3 regions of the Rahnella sp. WP5 genome follow, and region 1 is predicted to be linked to each of the others. Evidence: riboswitches for the same ligand, from Rfam matches in the RefSeq annotation. Region 1 holds a riboswitch; each other region holds the start of a gene.
The links. Region 1 has a riboswitch for thiamine pyrophosphate ahead of thiC (phosphomethylpyrimidine synthase ThiC). Riboswitches for the same ligand answer to the same signal wherever they lie in the genome.
Positions count from the first base shown of each region.

Region 1 (5,073 bases):
CCGGATGTTACTTTCTTCCATCACTTCACGTGCCACAGTTTCTTCCAGGGTTTCTCCGACTTCCACGAAACCCGCCAGAACCGTGTGAATACCATTACGATGACGGACATGCTGCGCAAGCAAAATCTCATCCCCCTTACGGATAGCCACAATGATGCAGGGCGCAATCTGCGGATAATAGCGTTCGCGACAGTGCCCGCAGAGTGCAGCCCACTCGGTTTTGCTGACGTGCATTTCATGTCCGCAGTAACCGCAAAACTTGTGAGAACGGTAAAACTCTGACAACTGCACACCACGCCCGACCAACTGGAATAATCCGCGATCCTGATCCAGCAACTGACGGGCGGAAACCATATGGTTTGGCATCGTCTGACGAACCAGCCAGAAAGGTTCGCCCTGCCATTCGCCGATCTGCCGCGCTGTTTTACCGGTCAGAGAAAATTGTGCGGCGCTGCCAAACGGCAGTTCACCCTCAGGCAGCCATAGCTTGCCTTCCTGGCTGATGATCCACCAACCGTTGTGTTGCTCAGTAATCTGTAATTCCATAATTGTTGTTGCATAACCTCGTCGGGACTGACAATCTGAGTAAGATATTTACATATTAGTAACTTTTGGTTACTTTTTTTGTCGCTCACGGAGTCAACCATGCTAAATCGTCTGGAAAGACTGACCCAACGCGTTGGTGGCAGTAATGAGTTAGTGGATCAATGGCTGCACGCACGCAAAGAACTGCTGGTTTCGTACTGCACTTTCGTCGGTCTGAAACCCAATAAAGAAAAACATACACCTTTGAATGAAAAGGCGCTGGACAGTTTTTGCCATCATCTGGTCGACTATCTTTCTGCCGGGCATTTTCATCTCTATCCACGCATCATTGAAGAAGTCGATGGCGCAGGCAGCCCGAAAAAAGTACAGGCGGCAAAAATCTACCCTGCTCTGGAGCTGAATACTGAAGCTATCATGGCTTTCCATGACAGTTACACAGAAACTGATATTAACGATGACAATGCTTTCGCGTTTCACTATGCATTATCGGATATCGGTGAGGCATTAGATGCCCGTTTTCAACTGGAAGATCAATTAATTATCATGGCTTTTGAGCCTGCCCCGGAGAGTGTGCCACCTTCGGAAAATGAACCTGATCTCGCCAGACCGGCTTAACACGTTGCCACAATAAAACCCTGCTCAGGGTTATGGTTTTACTTGTAGTTTAAAAAAACGCCTCCTATATTGAGGCTTCTTGTCGGAGTGCCTAGCGCATAATTTTCTGTTGAGAATTACGCCAGGCTGAGACCGTTAATTCGGGATCCGCGGAACCTGATCGGGTTAGTACCCGCGAAGGGAACAAGAGTAATGTTATGCGTTCAGCGCAATCAGGCATCTGCCTGCATAAGGCCGCCCGTGCTGCACCGCCCATTTTTACTCCTGCCGTAAACCTCCTGACAAGCAATTTTCCATCACGTTTTTTTGCGAGGAATTTGCTATGTCGAGTACCCAAAAACCCGTTATTTCTGAAAAGAAACCGTCAAATCGCCGTCAACAACGCGCGCAGGCGCAGTCGTTTATCGACAGCTTGCAGGGCGAAGCTTTCCCCAACTCCCGGCGTATTTATCTTGAAGCTGACCGCGAAGATATCCGCGTGCCGATGCGTGAAATCCAGCTCAGCCCGACGCTGGTCGGCGGCGGCAAAGACAATCCGCAGTTCGAAGAAAACGAAGCAATTCCTGTTTACGACACCGCCGGACCTTACGGTGATCCGGCGGCAGTTATCGACGTGCATACCGGTCTGGGAAAATTACGCGCCCGCTGGATAAACGAGCGTGCGGACACGCAGGAACTTTCACAGGTCAGTTCCGGTTTTACTCAGCAGCGGCTGGCGGACGACGGGCTGGACCACCTCCGCTTCGAACACCTGCCGCGCCCTCGCAAAGCCATTGCGGGTAAAAATGTCACGCAACTGCATTACGCCCGCAAGGGCATCATCACACCTGAGATGGAATTTATCGCCATTCGCGAAAATATGGGGCGTGAACGGATCCGCGGCGAGGTTCTGCGCCAGCAACATCCCGGCGAAAGCTTTGGCGCGCATCTGCCCGCCAGTATCACTGCAGAGTTTGTGCGACAGGAAGTGGCAGCCGGGCGCGCGATTATTCCCGCCAACATTAACCACCCTGAATCAGAGCCGATGATCATCGGGCGTAATTTCCTGGTGAAAGTGAACGCTAATATCGGCAACTCGGCGGTGACATCTTCCATCGAAGAAGAAGTGGAGAAACTGGTGTGGTCGACACGCTGGGGCGCGGACACCGTAATGGATCTCTCCACCGGACGTTATATACATGAAACCCGTGAATGGATCCTGCGTAACAGTCCGGTACCGATCGGCACCGTGCCGATTTATCAGGCCCTGGAAAAAGTGAACGGTGTGGCCGAAGATCTGAACTGGGAAATATTCCGCGATACATTGCTTGAACAGGCCGAGCAAGGCGTCGATTACTTCACCATTCACGCCGGTGTGTTGCTGCGTTATGTGCCGATGACCGCCAAACGCCTGACCGGGATCGTGTCGCGCGGCGGTTCGATCATGGCGAAATGGTGTCTGTCACATCATCGCGAAAGCTTCCTGTTTGAGCATTTCCGCGAGATCTGTGAAATCTGCGCCGCCTATGATGTCTCGCTTTCATTGGGCGACGGCCTGCGTCCGGGTTCGATTCAGGATGCCAATGACGAAGCACAATTCGCCGAATTACGCACGCTGGGCGAACTGACCAAAATTGCCTGGGAATACGATGTTCAGGTGATGATCGAAGGTCCGGGACATGTGCCGATGCAGATGATCCGCCGCAACATGACCGAAGAACTCGAGCATTGTCACGAAGCCCCGTTCTATACCCTTGGTCCGCTGACTACCGATATCGCGCCGGGTTACGATCACTTCACGTCCGGTATTGGCGCCGCGATGATTGGCTGGTTTGGCTGCGCCATGCTCTGTTATGTCACGCCGAAAGAGCATCTGGGCCTGCCGAACAAAGAAGACGTTAAGCAGGGTTTGATTACCTACAAAATCGCAGCACATGCTGCCGATTTAGCTAAAGGCCATCCCGGTGCCCAAATCCGCGATAACGCCATGTCAAAAGCGCGTTTCGAATTCCGCTGGGAAGATCAGTTTAATCTGGCTCTCGATCCGGCAACGGCACGCGCCTACCACGATGAAACGCTGCCGCAGGAATCCGGCAAAGTTGCACACTTCTGCTCGATGTGTGGCCCGAAATTCTGCTCGATGAAAATCACTCAGGAAGTTCGCGATTACGCCGCTGCGCTTGAAGCCAAAGCCCAGCCAATAGAACTCGTTGAATCCGGTATGGCGCAGATGTCTGCCGAATTCCGTTCGCGCGGCGGTGAGCTTTATCACCCGGCCGATAACCTCAGTTCGGAGAGCAGCAAATGAATCCGTCCTCTCAATCCTTTCCTGCCGTTCCATTCCACCTCGGTTTATATCCGGTCGTTGATACCGTGGAATGGATTGCCCGTCTGCTGGACGCGGGCGTTAAAACACTGCAACTGCGTGTGAAAGATTTGCCTGATGAGCAAGCCGAGCCAGCAATTATTGATGCCATCGCGCTCGGCAAAAAATATCAGGCGCGGTTATTCATCAACGATTACTGGCGTCTGGCGGTCAAGCATCAGGCGTATGGCGTGCATTTGGGTCAGGAAGATCTGGATACTGCCGATCTTGAGGCTATCCGTCAGGCCGGCTTACGGCTGGGCGTTTCCACGCATGACGATGCTGAAATGGCACGCGCTGTCGCGGTGAATCCTTCGTACATCGCCCTCGGCCATATCTTCCCGACGCAGACCAAAGATATGCCTTCGGCGCCGCAAGGGCTGGCAGAACTCACCCGACATGTTAAGAAGCTCGATGGCAGCTTTCCGACGGTGGCCATTGGTGGGATCAGCATCGACCGCGCGGCGTCGGTTCTCGACTGCGGCGTCGGCAGTATAGCCGTCGTCAGTGCCATTACGCAGGCGGCGGACTGGCGTGCAGCAACGGCACAACTGCTGGCCTTATGCGCCAGCAAGGTGCCGCAAGATGTTTAACGATGCGGCTTTTATGCGCTACAGCCGCCAGTTGATGCTGGAGGAATTCGGTCCGCTGGCACAGGAAAAATTACAGGCGGCGAAAGTACTGATTGTCGGCCTTGGTGGCCTCGGCTCTCCCGCAGCCTTGTATCTGGCAGCAGCAGGCGTAGGTAAGCTGATTCTGGCCGATGACGATCAATTGCATATCACCAATCTTCAGCGGCAAATCCTCTACCGTACGGCAGATCTCGATCAGCCCAAAGCCGTTCTGGCAAAGCGTGAACTGCTGCGCCTGAATCCGCTTTGCGAAGCGGTGGCCATCACGGAACGTCTGTCGGGAGAAGCATTGACCCGTGCCGTATCGGACGCCGATATCGTTCTGGATTGCAGCGATAACATGGAAACCCGGCATGCAGTTAATAAAGTTTGTGTGGATGCCGGTAAAACCTTGATCAGCGGCAGCGCCGTCGGATTCAGCGGACAACTTCTGGTTATTGAAGCCCCTTACGCTCACGGTTGTTACGCCTGTTTATATCCGGATCAGGAAACCGTACAGCGCAACTGCCGTACATCCGGCGTGCTCGGCCCGGTGGTCGGTACCATCGGTACATTGCAGGCACTGGAAGCGCTGAAGATTCTGGCTGGCCTGCCTTCTGTACTGAGCGGCAAATTACGTCTGTTCGATGGAAAAACGCAAAACTGGCGTTCACTGCAACTCACGCGTTCATCTGCCTGTGCCATCTGCGGAGGCCACGTGTGAACATTCTGGTCAATGATGAACCACACCAATTCAGTCAACCGCTCACGTTACTAAACCTGCTCAATTTGCTGGCGTTAAACCCTGCAGGCAGCGCACTGGCGGTTAACCAGGTCATTATCCCCCGTGATAACTGGCCAGCTCATTTACTGGAAGACGGTGATGAGATCTTGCTCTTTCAGGCGATAGCCGGAGGCTGACATGTTAAAAATTGCTGATACCACATTCACGTCGCA
Region 1 is NZ_JQJR01000025.1:15,460-20,532, reverse strand. It holds gene nudC (NAD(+) diphosphatase) at 1-546, opposite strand, end outside; gene EX31_RS16820 (Rsd/AlgQ family anti-sigma factor) at 646-1,161, shown strand; TPP riboswitch at 1,235-1,361, shown strand; gene thiC (phosphomethylpyrimidine synthase ThiC) at 1,484-3,448, shown strand; gene thiE (thiamine phosphate synthase) at 3,445-4,098, shown strand; gene EX31_RS16805 (HesA/MoeB/ThiF family protein) at 4,091-4,840, shown strand; gene thiS (sulfur carrier protein ThiS) at 4,837-5,037, shown strand; gene EX31_RS16795 (thiazole synthase) at 5,039-5,073, shown strand, end outside.

Region 2 (5,073 bases), on a different contig from region 1:
AAAACTTTCCATAAGTGAGCAGCATGAAAACATAATAGGCCACAACACATAATATTGAGAGGGTTATGTAAATAAAATCTGCGCGTTTCAATTCATTGCATTTGATGAGCAGTCTTTTGTTTTCTATAAGGATGAATATAAAAAGAATACAAACAACAGATAAAGCACCAGTGGCCTTTGTCAAAGAAACGATAATTCCGCCAATTAATATATAATGCAATGTATGTCTGACAGAATGATAATTATAGTAGAGGCTGAGACCATAAAATACCAGAGCACATCCTAAAATCATAAGAGGGTCATTATTTATCGAAGCGCTAAGCAAGATAAACATAGGTATACTGACGAGTACCAGCATTGAGAGAATAGCAGATTCATTATTTACTTTAAAAGATTTTAGGCTTTTATATATGAAGATTAGCGTAAGTGAAGATATGAAGAAATTGATAATGCGTAAAGACTTATAAATAGGCGAGCTTAGTAAAGTTGCGATATTATCTATCATTCCCGCAATGATATAATAAAGTGCCGGGTGCTCGAGTCTGTTCAACTTTACAGAACCATATGATTTTCCAGATATATAATCAGGGAAGCCGTGTTTGGCAACATCAAGAACATATCCGAGATGCGGGTTTTCATCAGGAAACAACCCTAAGTCAGTGTTTAAATAGTAGCCAGTGCAAAGGATGAAAAAAATCACAAACACAAGCAGGGCCATTTTATCTTTATTTAACAGGCTCATGACTTTTATCCTTTTTGATATTCAATAGCGTGTATACATAGAAATAGAATACGACATCCCCGAGAACGGTGACAAAACGCCCTAATACCACGGCTAGCAACAATTCAGACTCTGGGATAATAGATCGCAGACAAAAAACAATAACTAACTCTCGTATGCCCACTCCTGCTGGCGCTCCCGGAGTGATTAACCCTACAAGCCATGCAATGGTATATGCGCCAAATATATAAATATAGTAGTTTAATGGTATTCGTTCTTTGAATGAAATTTCTGTTAAAATAAAAGTAAATATTATTGCAGACAGAGAAAGAAATAGTAGTTGCAATAAGAATGCATGCGAAAGTTGCTTACTAAAAAATACTTTAATTACAGCGAAGGTTATGATGATGCTTAAGACGGTAATCATTACCCCTATAACTTGCGGTATGACGGGGAATATTATTGGTATAATGAGGAATATAGAGGTACTACCTGCTAGTGCTATCAATATTAATTCATAAAAATTTGATTTTAAAACTTGCCTGGAAGGGTATCCTGAAGCCATTGCTATAGCTTGTCTTCCCGCTATATGAAAAATATTCCCGGGAATATATTTAGCAAGCTGAGATATCCCATAAGTTCTGATTGCCCACCTTTTTTCGACAGAAATAGTCAAGTGAAGTAAGATGCTTTTCCATGCAATAGCAAGTAACAAATTTATTATGCCATAGCATATGGCCATAAACCCAATCAATAACCAAGAGACAGGAGGTAAAGATTGAATGTCCGCTTTTTGCCAATAATTATGGAGGCGTGCTACGACAAAAATGACGCCGATTATTGCCAATCCGCTACCCAGGATATTAAGTGCGATATTTATCGTCGATTTATTAAATTTTAACGCTGGCGACATAAAATCATTGTCCATGGTAATGGGCTTTTCACTTCAACAATAATGAAGTGTTTATCAACTAATTCTATGAATGATTTTTTTGACCAGTGTTGTAAGTGACCGGGAGTGTTTCCAATATCCTTAACATATTTCCCACGGGCAAGGTTAAGTACTCGCCACAAAGGCTCTCTGGGAACACTTAATATGACATAATTATCGGCTACTTTTTTTATTGCCTTTAAGCCTGCTTCAGGATCTTCCAGATGCTCCAGCACCTCGCAACAGACAATCAGCTCCGCAGAATCCTCAGATTTATTGAGGTCATAAATACTTCTTGTTTTGAATAATGAAGCGGGCAAATTTTCTGAGGATGAGTTTTCTTGTGCAATACTAATAATTTGTTGTGAAAAGTCACACCCCCTCGCATCAATTCCCTCTTTATTCCACTTAAGAACCCAATATCCTTCGCCACATCCAACTTCATGGATCGTCTGAGGATCAACGGTTGCAACAAGTCCTGAAAGAGAATTCTCGAACCCTTTCATCATCCAGCGTACTATTGGATTTTTAGAAGCATATTTATCGTAATTATTACCTACAACAATACCATCTTCAGTTTTACCACCAGCAATTTTTATAGCCATCATTTTTCCTATTGTAATAATTTTCTAGTTTTATAATTGATCTTTTTCAGGTGGATAATTTTTTTTTGCCAAAGGTTGAGGATTTCTGTTGTGCAGTTGTGCGGTTTTAAATCTTAAATCTTCAAGTAATGTTCTGTTAGCAGAAAGCAAATCTGCAACGAATGCAATCAGCAAGGTCTGAAATCCCATCCCCAACAAGATAGATGCCAAAATTAGAGACTGTATATTTCCTGTGCCATCTCCCGTAAAGTATTTGAATAAGAAACGTAGTCCGATCAAAAATCCAATGGTGAAAAGTGTCAAGCCAATGGTTCCAAAAAATCTGAATGGACGATAGATCACGAATATTCTTATAATTGTGATTACGCTTCTTTTGATATATGAAAATGTACTTTTCACCAGTCGGGAAGGGCGTAAGTCATCATTTACTCTGATAGGTACGGATGTGATAGAGATGTTTTTCTGTCCGGCTTGGATAATAGTTTCAAGGGTATAAGTATAATTACTGAAAACTATAAGCTTTTGAGCCGTTTCGCGGTTAATTGCACGAAAACCACTGGGCGCGTCAGGAATATCCGTTTTACTGGCCGTCCGCACAACCCAACTCCCTAGTTTTTGAAGTAATTTCTTCAAAGGTGAGAAGTGTTCAATTGCCTGAATTGGACGTTCCCCAATAACAAATTCTGCCTGTGACGAGAGTATTGGGGCAACTAATTTCGGAATATCATCTGCATTATATTGATTATCGGCATCAGTATTGACGATGACGTCGGCACCAAATTTTAAACAGGCATCAATTCCTGTCATGAATGCATAAGCCAGGCCTTTATTGGTCTTATGCCTGACTATGTGGTCTACGCCATTTTTCCTGGCCACGTCGATGGTATCGTCTGAGCTGCCATCATCAATAATCAGCCATTCAACGCTATCAAAGCCTTCAACATGCCGGGGCAAGGCATTCAGAGCAATAGCCAACGTGCCACCTTCATTAAAGCAAGGTATTTGTATAATTAATTTCACATCACATTCCTCTGCTAACGCTGATGTATATTATTCATGAATTTAATATAATCATTTCAATAAGTAAAAGCACTTATAGATATTCTTAAGCATATATAAAACCAGACGGTATTTGATATAGATTAGCAGGTATATGTGATGCTTGTGGCAAAAATAACATATTAATGAAAAGCCGCCTTAGTAAGGGTATTCCTGTCAAACCAATGGATATGTTAATACTGTCCTATTAGAGAACAGTGGTTTTTAACGCATTTCCTGATTGATCTTCTGACCTTCGCCGCCAATAATGTTCCCTTGACTCGGGGTGCCCGCTGCAAAGCAGGGCTGAGATTTTACCCGTATTACCTGATCTGGATTATGCCAGCGTAGGGAAGTCAGGTATCTCTCCTGATACCGCCTTCCTGAGTGCCGGTGGGGAGATTTATGAATACCCGACCTACCTTTTTGCCCGGCACCTTAGCCGCCACTTCTCTCAAACAACTCCGCCTTTCAGCGCCGCTGGTTCATTGCCTGACCAACGACGTGGTGCAATCTTTTACCGCCAATGTCCTGCTGGCGCTGGGTGCATCTCCGGCGATGGTGGTTGATCCCGCCGAAGCGGCGCAATTTGGCGCCATTGCCGATGCCTTATTGGTGAACGTCGGCACGCTGACACATCCCCATGCCGATGCGATGCGGGCGGCTATTCACGCAGCCAGTCAGGCCGGAAAGCCCTGGGTGCTGGATCCGGTTGCCGTCGGTGGCCTAAGCTGGCGTACAGAATTCTGTCGTGAAATCATCACACTTAAACCTGCCGCAATCCGCGGTAATGCCTCGGAAATCCTGGCTCTCAGCGGCCTCAGTGCGTCCGGGCGCGGCGTGGACAGCGGTGATGATTCCCTTTCTGCCTTACCTGCCGCACAGCAACTGGCGCGGGAGACCGGCGCGGTAGTGGCTGTGACGGGTGAAACCGATTACGTCACCGACGGGATGCGCAGTTGGGCGGTGGCTGGCGGACATCCGATGATGACCCGCGTGGTGGGTACCGGATGCGCATTATCTGCGGTGGTGGCGGCCTTTGTGGCTTTGCCGGGTGATCGCCTGGATAACGTGGCCGCCGCCTGCCGGGTGATGTCCTGTGCCGGCGAGCGCGCCTGTGCGGTCGTGAAGGGGCCGGGCAGTTTCACGCCTGAATACCTCGATAATCTGTATTTAATGGGCGAAGAATGGCTGAACGGCGAGGAAATGCAATGAAACGTATTAATGCACTGACGATTGCAGGCACAGATCCGAGTGGCGGGGCGGGGATCCAGGCGGATTTGAAAACCTTCTCGGCGCTGGGTGCGTACGGCACCAGTGTGATCACCGCGCTGGTGGCGCAGAACACCCGTGGTGTGCAGTCGGTCTATAACATTGAGCCAGATTTCGTTTCAGCACAGCTCGATTCCGTACTGAGCGATGTGCGGATCGACAGTGCGAAAATCGGCATGCTGGCGAACAGTCAGATTGTGGAGGCGGTTGCGGAGCGACTCAGACATTATCAGCCGCCGTTTGTGGTGCTGGATACCGTGATGCTGGCGAAAAGTGGCGATCCGTTACTGCTGCCGGAGGCCGTGGATGCCGTGCGTCGTTTGCTGATCCCGCAGGCTTCCATTATTACGCCAAATCTGCCCGAAGCGGCGGCGTTACTGGAATGTGCGGTGGCGGCGAATGAAACCGAAATGCGTGAGCAGGGAGAAGCCTTACTGGCGATGGGATGTGGTGCCGTGCTGATGAAAGGGGGACATCTGAGTGATGAGGAAAGCCCTGACTGGTTG
Region 2 is NZ_KN050720.1:711,012-716,084, reverse strand. It holds gene EX31_RS20415 (ArnT family glycosyltransferase) at 1-742, opposite strand, end outside; gene EX31_RS20410 (hypothetical protein) at 726-1,634, opposite strand; gene EX31_RS20405 (class I SAM-dependent methyltransferase) at 1,619-2,257, opposite strand; gene EX31_RS20400 (glycosyltransferase family 2 protein) at 2,288-3,277, opposite strand; TPP riboswitch at 3,568-3,666, shown strand; gene thiM (hydroxyethylthiazole kinase) at 3,701-4,510, shown strand; gene thiD (bifunctional hydroxymethylpyrimidine kinase/phosphomethylpyrimidine kinase) at 4,507-5,073, shown strand, end outside.
Region 2: another riboswitch for thiamine pyrophosphate. It lies ahead of thiM (hydroxyethylthiazole kinase); the one in region 1 lies ahead of thiC (phosphomethylpyrimidine synthase ThiC).

Region 3 (5,073 bases), on a different contig from region 1:
AGGATTGCCACACGTTCACCGGCGTCGATCTGTAAATCGAAGCGCATCGGCAGATGTTCGTACAAATACGTCAGTTTATTCAGCGTCAGCATGGCGGCCCGGCAGTTTCTCAATCAGGGTGAATAACAGGAAGCATAGCAGCAGTAATAACAGCGCCGTCACCGCGCCGTCCTGGCTGCGGTAGGAACCAATCTGCTGATACAGATAAAACGGCAGGGTGCGGAAATTCTCGTTGCCGAACAAGGCAATCACACCGAAATCCCCCAGCGAAAGTACACAGGCGAAAGCCAGTGCCTGCGCAATCGGGCGTTTCAGTACGCTGAGTTCAACCCGGCGCAGCCGCTGCCAGCCATGCATATCCAGCGAAAGACACAGCAGCGTGTAGCGTTCTGCCACATCACGCATCGGGTTATCCAGCACTTTTAATGCATAAGGTACGGCCATCAGCGCATTCGTGAGGATCACCAGCGGCCATGGCGATTGTGGCAAACCGGTGGTATCGCCGAGCAACAGGAAGAAACCGGTCGCCAGCACAATACCCGGCATCGCGAGGATCAGCATGCCGCTCAGATCCATCGCCTGCGCCCAGCTATTTCTCTTGCGTAACCGCAGTTCGCGGCTGCTCCACAGCAGCATCATGGTCAGCAGCACACACAATAATCCGCTGCCGAGCGCGATACGCACGGATGTCCATAATGCCTGCCAGAGCGCGGGTTGTTGCAAGACACCGACCGCTGCACGGTTTACGCCATCGGTAATGACGGCGAGTAACGGCGGCAGGATCAGCAACAACGCCAGGCCAATCAGTACGGCATCGGCGATGCGCCGCAGCCAGGAATCGTCAGGATTACGCCAGCGCTGAGAATGCGTTTGGCCCACCGGCAACGCCTGACTGAGTTTCTGACTGAGCAACACCAGCGCCAGGCAACAAAACAGCTGGATCAGGGCCAGCGTGGCGGCGCGGCTTAAATCGTAGTCGTAACTTAGCGCCTGATAAATGGCGAGTTCAATGGTCGTTGCCTGCGGACCGCCACCCAGTGAAAGCACCGTGGCGAAGCTGGCGAAACACAGCATAAAGATTAAGGCGGCGGCGGGGAATATCTGCCGGCGAATGGCAGGCCATTCCACAAAGCGGAATTGCTGCCAGATATTCATACCGAGTTGTGCGGCGAGCTGGCGCTGCTCAACGGCGATATTTTCCAGTGCCTGCACTAAAAGACGGGTTGCCAGCGGCAGATTGAAAAACACGTGCGCCAGCAAAATGCCCTGTAAACCATACGGCGAGAAACGGTAATCCATGCCCAGCCAGCCGCAAATTTGCGCCAGCCAGCCCTGTCTTCCGTAAACACTGAGGATGCCAAACACGGCGACTAAAACCGGCAAGACCAGCGTCATCGCGCATAAACGCAGTAACAGCTGACGGCCGGGAAAACGGCGGCGGAACAAGGTGCGTGCCAGCAAAATCGCGGGCAGCACCGAGCAAAGCGCTGAAAGCAGCGCCTGCCAGAAAGTAAAGCGGATCACATGCCAGAGATAAGGATCCTGCCAGAGCGAGGTGCCGTTCATCTGTGGCGCATGACGCCACAGAGAGCCTAAAGCCAGTACGGCCACCAGCAACATAGCCAGTGATGCGATGACGCCCGGCAACAGCCAGCGGGGGATCAATGGCTGACGGCGTTCTGCCATGCCTGGATCCATTGTGAACGATGAGTTGCGACATCTTGTGCGCTGTATTGCAGAGATTTGGCCGGAACCGTCAGCTGTTTAAACGCGTCAGGCAGCGGCGTATCCACCACCGGATACATCCAGTTGCCGGTCGGGATCACTTTCTGGAAATCTTCCGTAGTGACGAACTTCATAAACTGTTCAGCCAGTTTCGGTTGCTTGCTGTTTGCCAGCTGGCCCGCCACTTCGACCTGCATGTAATGCCCTTCGGTAAAATCGGCTGCGGCGTAGTTATCTTTCTTCTCTTCGACAATATGATATGCCGGAGAGGTGGTGTAGCTCAGCACCAGGTCGCTTTCGCCTTTGAGGAATAAACCGTAAGCCTCGCTCCAGCCTTTAGTGACGGTGACAGTTTTCTTCGCCAGTTTTTCCCACGCTTGCGGCGCTTTATCGCCGTAGACTTTTTGCATCCACAGCATCAGGCCCAGACCCGGTGTACTGGTGCGTGGATCCTCATAAATGACTTTCCATTTCTGGTCGCTGTTGATCAGTTCATCGAGGCTTTTTGGCGGATTCTTCAGTTTATTTTTGTCGTAGACGAAGGCGAAATAACCGTAATCGTAAGGCACGAAAGTGCTGTCATTCCAGCCGCCCGGCACCGTCAGTCTGGCGTTGGTTTTCGGTGCTTTGGCGAATAAACCGGTTTGTTCAGCGGCCTGCAACAGGTTGTTATCCAGCCCCAGCACGATGTCGGCTTTGCTGTTTTTACCTTCCATCCGCAGACGGTTGAGCAAAGACACGCCATCTTCCAGCGCCACGTATTTCAGTTCGCAGCCGCATTGGGCTTCAAAGGCTTTTTTAATGGCGGGACCGGGGCCCCAGTCAGCAGAGAAAGAATCGTAGGTATAAACCGTCAGAACAGGTTTTGCCGCAAATGCAGGTGCAGAAAGTAACAGCAGGCAGGACAGTAATTTTTTCAACTTTGCGCTCCAAAAAAATGAAAGGGCAAAGGATTTTGAGTAAGCATCGCGCAGTCTCAAATCCCTCCGCCGGGATTAACCGGATCAGGTTCGACGGGTATCAGGTCTCAGCCATATTTAAACTTGCTTTCACAAGTGCTGGCACCCCGTTGAGAACGGATGTCATTCTAGAGACTAACGGCGCGATGCGATAGTCCGATTAACTGTCCGGTGGTGCAAACCAGGCGGATTTAAAGTCGAACCAGCCGAGGGTGTTCATACGCACGCCGCGCATACTGCGTTGCCCCTGTAGCACCAGCCAGTGATGGAACAGGGGATGGATCTGATGGCTGACCGTCTGTTTCTGGCTCCATTTCGCCATCGATAAATTCCCGGCGTGCCACAGGGCGGCATCGTCGTTCATCTCTTCGCTAAAGCAATGCTTTGCCAGCGGCAATTCGTAGAAATGCGCGAACAGTGAAAACTCCAGCGGCAGGGTGAAGTTGGCACTGCCGAGCCACAGATCACTTTTGGCATCGCCGCGGTGCCAGACTGCGTAATCCACTATCTGAATAATCAGTTCGATACCTTCTTCCGCCAGCAACGGGCGCAGGGCGTTGCAGATCGCCTGATGTTCGGAATGCTCGCCGTAAAATGTCAGCGTTACCTGCGTCAGGTTTTGCGGTTTGGGCGGACGTGGCCGGGGCGCTTTGTGATGCCATCGCGGCAGCAGGCCATACGCCGGAGACCAGTAGCGCTGGTAAATCGGTTCGGCATTATTCAGTAAGGCGATGGGATTGAGTAAATCGCACAACCACTGGCGTGTTTCTTCAGATTGTCCGACCGGCGAACGTTGGTCAAATAACAGGAAATAGCAGCCTTCTTCAAGGCGACTTTCCAGCTCGCTTTTGCCTGATTCATCAGCCTGAAGCTGTACGCCGGAATGCACCAGCTCTTCACTCAGTTCCGGTAATACCCAGATATTCACCTCGTCGATCAGTGCCCGGAAGCCAAAATAATCGTCAAAGGCGCGGATGCGCAGCTGTGTTTTCAGATTACGCACCACGGCGTAAGGGCCGGTGCCGACCGGATGGCGGGCAAAATCAGGCAGTGACTGCCATTCCTGCGGCAGGATCATCGCGTGGATATTGCCAAACAACCACGGCAGCCAGCGGTCGGGTTCATTCAGGTGGATATCTATGACATTTGCCGTGGGCGTCGTGACTGATTTCAGGTTGCTGAACAGCGGATGTGATTTCAGGCGAATAAACGTGGCGATAATATCTGCCATCTCGAGTTCGCGACCATGATGAAAATGAATGGCGGGGCGCAGATAAAACCGCCAGTGCAGCGGCGAAACTTCCTGCCAGTGATGGGCTAAATCGCCTTTTGCTTCCCCATTTTCCTCATTTATGCGTGTCAGGCCGCTAAAGATTTGTCTGGCAATGTGGGTTTCTGAACGGCGCAACATGGTGCCGGGCAGCAGATTCATCAGCGGGCGATAATACAGTACGCGCAGAATATGTTTGCCCTGACGGAAGCTGCGCCCGAGCTGGGACAGCAGCATCTGACGCACCAGGGTTTTGTCGCCGACCAGTTGTACCAGCTGATCAATGCTGTCCTGTTCCAGCAGCTCTTCAGCTCGCTGTTGCTGGAGTGCCAGCCCGGTATAAAGAAATTTCAGCGTGGATCGTTTGCCGCGTCCGGCCTCTGCATCCCACGTCAGCCAGCCCTGTCCCTGCATGGTGCTGAGCAACGAGCGCATGTGTCTGCGTGAACAGTTCAGGACTTCTGACAGTGCCTGTAATGTCGTTTCAGTTTCTTCACCGTGACAGCTTTGCCATAAGCGGATGAACTGTTGTTGCAAACGGGATGAGGACATAAAAGAGGAACTCCGTGGCCGATCTTCATCAATTTATCTTTCCTCATATTACGCCGATACTGTTTCTCAACGAAAGCCTGTTGTGAACAACCGGAGATCATCATGAAACGCAGTCTGAACGCCCGTTTCTATCAGCGTTATTTTGAAGCCATCAAAAAGAACGCCTCTAAAAATCATGCAGACTGGCTGTCATGGGTACCGGTGCAGTACCGTCTGGATATTCTGTCCCGTCTCACGCAGTGGGATATGGAAACGATGGACGACGAACAATACCGCCGGCGACTGTGACTTCAGGTCTGACTAAATTCGATTTTCTGAGTAATGGTGTATTGTCACCAGCCAGTGAGGAAACTCACTGGTTTTTTTATGCTCATTTTCCTGAACCGACTGAAACTTCGCTACACTGTCTGTCTTGCTTTATCTGCATTCATTTCTCAGGGACGACGTCATGTCAAAACCTCGTTTTAATCGTATTTATGTCACCTTTCTGGTGGTCTCCTTGCTGTGCGGCGTGGCGGGTGCATTACAGGCGCCGACGCTGAGTCTGTTTCTGACCAATGAAGTGAA
Region 3 is NZ_JQJR01000006.1:242,337-247,409, reverse strand. It holds gene thiQ (thiamine ABC transporter ATP-binding protein ThiQ) at 1-92, opposite strand, end outside; gene thiP (thiamine/thiamine pyrophosphate ABC transporter permease ThiP) at 76-1,686, opposite strand; gene thiB (thiamine ABC transporter substrate binding subunit) at 1,662-2,645, opposite strand; TPP riboswitch at 2,689-2,804, opposite strand; gene sgrR (HTH-type transcriptional regulator SgrR) at 2,845-4,506, opposite strand; gene sgrT (glucose uptake inhibitor SgrT) at 4,609-4,794, shown strand; gene EX31_RS03705 (MFS transporter) at 4,955-5,073, shown strand, end outside.
Region 3: another riboswitch for thiamine pyrophosphate. It lies ahead of thiB (thiamine ABC transporter substrate binding subunit); the one in region 1 lies ahead of thiC (phosphomethylpyrimidine synthase ThiC).